One region of the Oceanihabitans sp. IOP_32 genome, then DNA from elsewhere that is predicted to be linked to it. Evidence: riboswitches for the same ligand, from Rfam matches in the RefSeq annotation. Region 1 holds a riboswitch; each other region holds the start of a gene.
The links. A riboswitch is a leader RNA that binds a small molecule or an ion and turns the genes downstream of it on or off. The one in region 1 is predicted to bind S-adenosylmethionine.

Region 1 (2,269 bases):
AAAGTGTATCGTATTCTTAGAAAAAATAATCAACAATAAATCACTTCAAATGCGAGCAGATTTATTGAGTTTTTCAAGAATATTAAATCTAGTAGCGCATTACGAAGCTGGACTTGATTACAACTTAGATGTGTTAATAAAAAGCACCTATAAGTTTTTAATTAAAATGGAAGATTTGTATGACGTACAAAAGGAGTTTATTAAGTTTCTTAGAGGATTAGGCGATATTTATCCACAAGAGGTTAAAGCGGCATTTATAGAGTTGCACAAAAAATTAAAGCAGTTTGAACACGACCCTTACCAAAGTAGGGCATTCCTTTATCTAGATATTATTTCCTGGTTGGAGTCTAAGATTGAAAACAAACCCATAGATGTGATTATTAGAAATAAGTTTGAAAGTCAGGTTTTGAAAACTACTTTTAATTAGAACTCCTTTTTATCTTCTTAGCCATTTTAAATAGTGATAAAAACGAATGGGTATGCTTATCAAAGTATCGTTTCGAATGTGGTTTGCGTTTGTAATTAATTCTTAAGGAAAACCTAATTTTCAAAAAAAGTCAAAAAAAATTAGGATATTAACTTTTTCTAACTGAATATTTGTAAACACAAAGTTCAATAACTTATTGAAATGTTATCAAGAAAGGTGGAGGGATAGACCCTGTGAAGCCTTAGCAACCCTTTATACGTAAAGAAGGTGCTAAATTCTACTTAATACTCATATCATTTGAAGTTTAAGATAGATAACCAACAAAATTACTTTCTGTAATTTTTATATTTCTTTTTAACATTTTTCTATTAAGTATGCCTTTTAAAGGTGCATTTTGACTTTTGGTTTAATTATTTATTAACTCAAAAAAAAATTAGAAAAATGAGTACACACAAATTAGCAACAAACGCATTACATGCTGGCCATGATGTAAGTAAAAACGGAGGAACAAGAGCAGTGCCTATTTATCAAACAACCTCTTATGTTTTTGATAACTCAGAGCATGCCGCAAATCTTTTTTCTTTAAAAGAATTAGGTTTTATTTACACCCGTTTAAACAATCCCACAAATCAAATTTTACAAGAACGTTTGGCCGCTGTCGAGGGCGGTATTGGCGCCGTAGTTTTTGCTTCGGGAACAGCTGCTATTGCCACAGGATTATTAACACTTTTAAAAGCAGGCGACCATATTGTAGCTTCTAGTAGTTTGTATGGCGGTACCTACAATTTACTTAGTGTAACACTTCCAAGATTGGGCATAACAACCACGTTTGTTGATGCTTCTAAACCTGAGAATTTTGCTGATGCGGTAAAAGACAATACCCGTGCTTTCTTTGTAGAGTCTTTAGGAAATCCCAAACTTGACGTTTTAGATTTAGAAGCTATTTCTACTCAGGCCAAAAAAGCCGAAGTTCCTTTTATTGTTGATAATACGGTGGCTACTCCGGCCTTATTAAACCCTATTAAGCACGGTGCCAACATTGTGATTCACTCCCTTACAAAATATATTGGCGGACAAGGCACATCGCTTGGAGGTGCCATTATAGATGCTGGTACATTTAATTGGGCCAATGGTAAATTTCCAGAGTTTACCGAGCCTTCTGCGGGTTATCACGGCTTAAAATATCATGAAACCTTAGGCGCGGCATCTTATACCTTTAAATTAATTTTAGAGGGTTTAAGAGATTTTGGTGGAGCTTTAAGTCCAACAAATGCTTTTAATATTATTCAAGGATTAGAAACTTTGCCAGTGCGTATTCAAAAACACTCTGAAAACGCTTTGGCCTTGGCAAAATGGTTGGAAGAACAAGAGGAAGTGGCTTGGGTAAATTATCCCGGATTAGAAAGTAGTAAATACAAAGCTTTGGCAGATAAGTATTTACCAAAAGGGCAGAGTGGAATCGTAACCTTTGGGCCTAAAAAAGGATTTGAAGCGGCAAAAAAGATAGCAGATAATACGAAGCTTTTTTCATTATTAGCCAATATTGGAGACACCAAGTCTTTAATTATTCATCCAGCAAGTACCACGCACCAACAGCTAGACGAGGCAGAACAGAACAGTGCTGGGGTAAGTCAAGATTTAATTAGACTATCTGTTGGAATTGAAGATTTAGAAGATTTAAAAGCCGATTTAAAAGCAGCCTTTTCACAATTGTAAAAAATTAATAATTATGAGTGATGTCGTATTTAAAGTTGCAGGAGAAAGTGCTTCTCCTGCAAAATTTATAGCAAAAACTAGGGGTTTTGAAATGGTGGTAGATGAACCAGAAAACCTTGGTGGTAC
Region 2 (2,269 bases), 1.5 Mb from region 1:
ATTGGGAAGCCTTTGCGAGTTACGCCTTTAATAAATCGCACTCTACCTGTTATGCTTGGATTGCCTACCAAACGGCTTATTTAAAAGCACACTACCCTGCAGAATATATGGCAGCCGTTCTATCTAATAATATGAACGATATTAAGCAAGTTACTTTCTTTATGGAAGAGTGTAAGCGTATGCGATTAGACGTGCTTGGCCCAGATGTTAACGAGAGTTATTATAAGTTTTCGGTAAATCAAGATAACGCCGTTCGTTTTGGCATGGGAGCTATAAAAGGCGTAGGCCATGGTGCGGTAATGACTATTGTAAATAATAGAAAAGATGGCCATTATAAATCTATTTTCGATTTGGCCAAACGCATCGATTTGCGTGCTGCCAATAAGAGAGCCTTTGAAAACTTGGCCTTAGCAGGTGGTTTTGATGGTTTGGCTAATACACACCGTGCGCAATATTTTCATGATGATGGCGATGGCATTACCTTTTTAGAGAAAGCCATAAAGTACGGACAAAAGCACCAAGAAAACGAAAACTCGGCGCAGGTAAGTTTATTTGGTGAGTCTAGTGAAGTACAAATTGCCGAACCCGAAGTCCCGCCATGTGAGGAGTGGGGCACTATGGAAAAATTAAGTAAAGAGCGTGAAGTGGTTGGCGTTTATATTTCTGGGCATCCTTTAGACGATTTTAAAACTGAAATAAAAACATTTACTAATGGTAACGTGGCTATGTTTAATACTTTAGAACCTTATGTTAATCGTGAAATTGTTTTCGCTGGCGTAGTAACCGATGTGCAACACCGTGTAAGTAAACAGGGTAAAGGTTGGGCATTATTTACCATTGAAGATTATACCGATAGTTTTGAATTCAGGATTTTTGGCGAAGAGTATTTAAAGTTTCGTCATTTTTTAATGAAGAATAATTTCGTGTTTGTAAAAACTTTTGTTCGCGAAGGCTGGGTAAATAAAGACACTGGAAAGAAAAGCGATCCAAGATTACAGTTTAATAATTTCCAGTTGTTGCATGATGTCATGGAGAATTATGCCAAAAAACTATCTATACAGGTCGATATTAAAGATTTAAGCGAACAGAAAATAAAAGCTTTAAGCGAGCTGATTAGTATGCACCCCGGAAACCAAATGCTGAATTTTTTGATTTATGATATCAATGAAAAAATAAAGTTGGCTATGCCAAGTAGAAAGCAGAAAGTTAGGGTGTGTCAAGAACTCTTGGATGAGTTGGAGTTGCAGGATGTGAAGTTTAGGTTGAATTAACTAATTCCTGTGTAGGCATAAATCTCAAAACAATAAGCTTCTAACTTTTGTATTAAGCTTTTTTTTCTTATTTTTACTTAAAATACATCAAGATTTTGAGTTTTAAACGCTCAAAAACCAACCGAGACGCGAGTCCGCGGTGGTCAAAAGATGTGGACAGTCTGTCAAAATAAAGAGCAACTTCCCTTCTTAGTTTATTGATGTAACTTTAAAATAATAATTATGTATTTAAAAAAGTTATTTAGTCAATTTAAATTAAAGTCAAAGAAAAACTTTTCAGTAGTAAAAACTCAAAACTTAAAATCCCATAGAATAACAATCAGAGACAATATAACTTTAAATGAAGATTCTGATTATAAAACAGTTATGAAATGCATGGATGCTATGAACATTCAAGTCAAAAATAAATCTGTGGAACAATTAGAACAGGAAATAGACAGGAAAGTAATAGCAAATTTATATGAGATTATTACAGAATATCCTGATGATAAAAAAATTAAAGGAATAGGAGAGGAATATTTAAAAAAAACAGATAACCGTAATTTGATTATGATAAAAAGACATTTAAATTCACTTAAATATTGGCTAGAAAATTAAAATTGATATTAATGTCTTACAAATAAAAATAGGTGAAAGCTTATTTATTCAAGTTTAAAACTGATTTAGATACCATTTTACTTGAGGCTTTGTTAAAGCATTGAATTGAAATGTAGGAATAGAGTAAAAATTAAAAATCATGACAAGTACAATATCACAAAAGTTTACAGCAAGTTTTGTAATTGGTTTACAAAAAGGCTACACCCAAAATTTGCTTACCAAGCAAGATGTTATTAAAGCCTTGCAGCAAGAACAGGAACAGTTAATACAGATAAAAAATGTTTATTTAAGTGCTGCTATTTCTAATTGTGATATTGTATTGAGCGGACAAGTTGAACCTAGTGTGATGTTAGAGTTTATTAATTATCCTAAATTTCCTTTAAGTGAAAAGGATTTTAAAG
Region 3 (2,269 bases), 1.2 Mb from region 1:
TAATTATTAAGATTTAAAGGAACTATTTTGTTAATTTAAAGTACTTCTGTTTATCAGTAAGTTAGAATCAAGTCTTGGTTCTTATGTCTATTAGCGAAGCGGTCTTATGTCTTTTGTCGGACATTAATGACATAAAATATAAAAACAGCAAATAAAGAAGCGCTTTATCGGAGTAACTGGTATCGTGGCATGTTTGCTTAGCTTTATATATTTTAATACCTGTTTATCCACCATTTAAAAGTGTCTTCGGTCTGAATAGATCCAGATTTTAGTTTTTTCATCATCGTAGAAATATTGTTTTGGTCCTTGATGCTTTCCTTTGTGTAAATAGGTCCTGATTCCATCGTGTTTGCCTTTTTAGAATCTGGTTTTTGGTATGCCTTATAACGAATGTCGTCCAGCCATTGTTCTAAGTCTTTTAAACCACCTTTGCGCCCACAATAACCACAACCCCATTCGTCGTGTTTAGAACTCACCCTAATATGATGGATTGTACCCGCAGGGCATCGCGCTTTTCAAGCAAAAGGGTTATCACCAGTAAGTCTTGGGTGTAACTGCCGCTCTTCTAAAAAGTTTATTAAAAGTGTTATGTTTTGCTTGGCTTGTTCAGAAATTGCTGTTTTTTCATTTAGAATAGCATCGGTTAAATCTTCAAATTCTTTTTTAGTTAATACTGGAGTATTTTGAAATTTCGGAAAACCAATATAAGGAAGATTGGTTTCTATACGGTTTCTAGGAATAAAAAAGATATTCTCTTTAAGCGCGTCATATTTTAATTTGTATTGAGCAATAATTTTTAAGTCATCCTCAAACATGGTATAAGCGAGCAGAATGTAACCATCGTCGGTAATTCTATAATAATATTTTATTTCGGCATCAAAGATAGTTTCAATAGTTTCTATAAGATAATGGAATTCATTGCGAATTGCTTGGGTGGGCCCGAAATCTAAATCGGAATTCATTTTAACACCTTCTTGAGTTGAGTAAACAGTTTTCATAATACATAATTTTTAAAGGTTATGCATCAGGAAAAAAAACGTGTTAAACAGTTTGGGAATCATTTATTTTTGACTAAACTGTCCGTATTCTAAACCACCGTGGCTTTTGTGCTCGGTTGGTACGCTAATAACGTTCCTAATACAATTACAAAAGCTAAGCTATTCTGCAACTTAAAAACAATTTAATTTTATTCGAAAACAAGTGCTAATACAACATCACCAAAATGCCAACCCCTAAAACTGATTAAAATCATTTACTATGCCCTAAAAATCTGCTATGTTTGTTCTGTAACATAAAAACAATACATATTAATATGGAAAATTTAGTAGGACTAGACCGTAAAAAGGCGGAAAAATTAGTAGTAGATTTAAATGGTTTATTGGCAGACTACGAAATCTTTTATCAAAACTTAAGAGGATTACATTGGAATATTACAGGAAAGGAATTTTTTGAACTTCACGAAAAATTTGAAGAGTTATACAAAGATGCTTTTGAAAAAATTGACGAAATCGCAGAACGCGTTTTAACGCTAGAGGGCGAACCCTTGCATACCTACACCGATTATCTTAAGGCGACCGATATTGCCGAAGAGAAAAGTGTAACCGATGGCATACAAGGTGTTGAGGTGGTTGTAAAAAACTTCCGTACGCTTATTAAAAAAGAAAGAAATATCTTGGCTCTGGCCGCCGATGCTAATGATGAAGGTACGGTAAGCTTAATGAGTGATTATATTTCTGAAACAGAAAAAACACTTTGGATGCTTAATTCCTATTTGAGATAAAATATTTTGAGCTCTCGCGTTTTGTTAATCCCTTAACAACCGGGCTCATATTCATGTCTCTCTTATTTCAGGAAGTAGATACACACTACTTCCTGAAATTTTTTGTGACAATCCCACCAGAAAACCTATGGCTTACTTCTTCCAAAAAATAAGATTTGGGTTAAATAAGCCCAACATACCCCAATAACCATAAATCCAGTTCTAAAAACGAATGCCATGGCAAGCTACACAAATGTCAAATTATCAGATTCTTAGAAGAATTAAGAGGGTTTATATTATCAGTCAAACCGTATAACTATTTTTAAATACCATAGAAATATCTTATATTTAGTAACATAATTTTTGTGAATCTGTTTTGTGCCGTAAACCTAAAAAATCTGCGATTATCTGCGACCCGAGCGACAGCGAATTGGCGAAGTAAATCTGTGGAAAATAAATAGCAGCTCAATAGTGAATTGCCCCACTGATTTTGCTGAATAAAAATAAATA

Region 2: linked by a shared signal. The riboswitch ahead of FEZ18_RS03795 (hypothetical protein) and the one ahead of FEZ18_RS09945 (O-acetylhomoserine aminocarboxypropyltransferase/cysteine synthase family protein) in region 1 are both predicted to bind S-adenosylmethionine.
Region 3: linked by a shared signal. The riboswitch ahead of FEZ18_RS00335 (hypothetical protein) and the one ahead of FEZ18_RS09945 (O-acetylhomoserine aminocarboxypropyltransferase/cysteine synthase family protein) in region 1 are both predicted to bind S-adenosylmethionine.

The regions. Positions count from the first base shown of each region.
Region 1 covers NZ_CP040813.1:2,393,093-2,395,361, forward strand. Annotated here, with positions in the region: gene FEZ18_RS09940 (hypothetical protein) at 1-427, shown strand, start outside; SAM riboswitch class I at 629-747, shown strand; gene FEZ18_RS09945 (O-acetylhomoserine aminocarboxypropyltransferase/cysteine synthase family protein) at 869-2,143, shown strand; gene FEZ18_RS09950 (OsmC family protein) at 2,157-2,269, shown strand, end outside.
Region 2 covers NZ_CP040813.1:906,167-908,435, reverse strand. Annotated here, with positions in the region: partial or broken gene dnaE (DNA polymerase III subunit alpha) at 1-1,271, shown strand, start outside; SAM-I-IV-variant riboswitch at 1,351-1,453, shown strand; gene FEZ18_RS03795 (hypothetical protein) at 1,494-1,868, shown strand; gene FEZ18_RS03790 (hypothetical protein) at 2,008-2,269, shown strand, end outside.
Region 3 covers NZ_CP040813.1:71,252-73,520, forward strand. Annotated here, with positions in the region: gene FEZ18_RS00330 (hypothetical protein) at 213-476, opposite strand; gene FEZ18_RS00335 (hypothetical protein) at 516-998, opposite strand; SAM-I-IV-variant riboswitch at 1,054-1,146, opposite strand; gene FEZ18_RS00340 (Dps family protein) at 1,313-1,780, shown strand.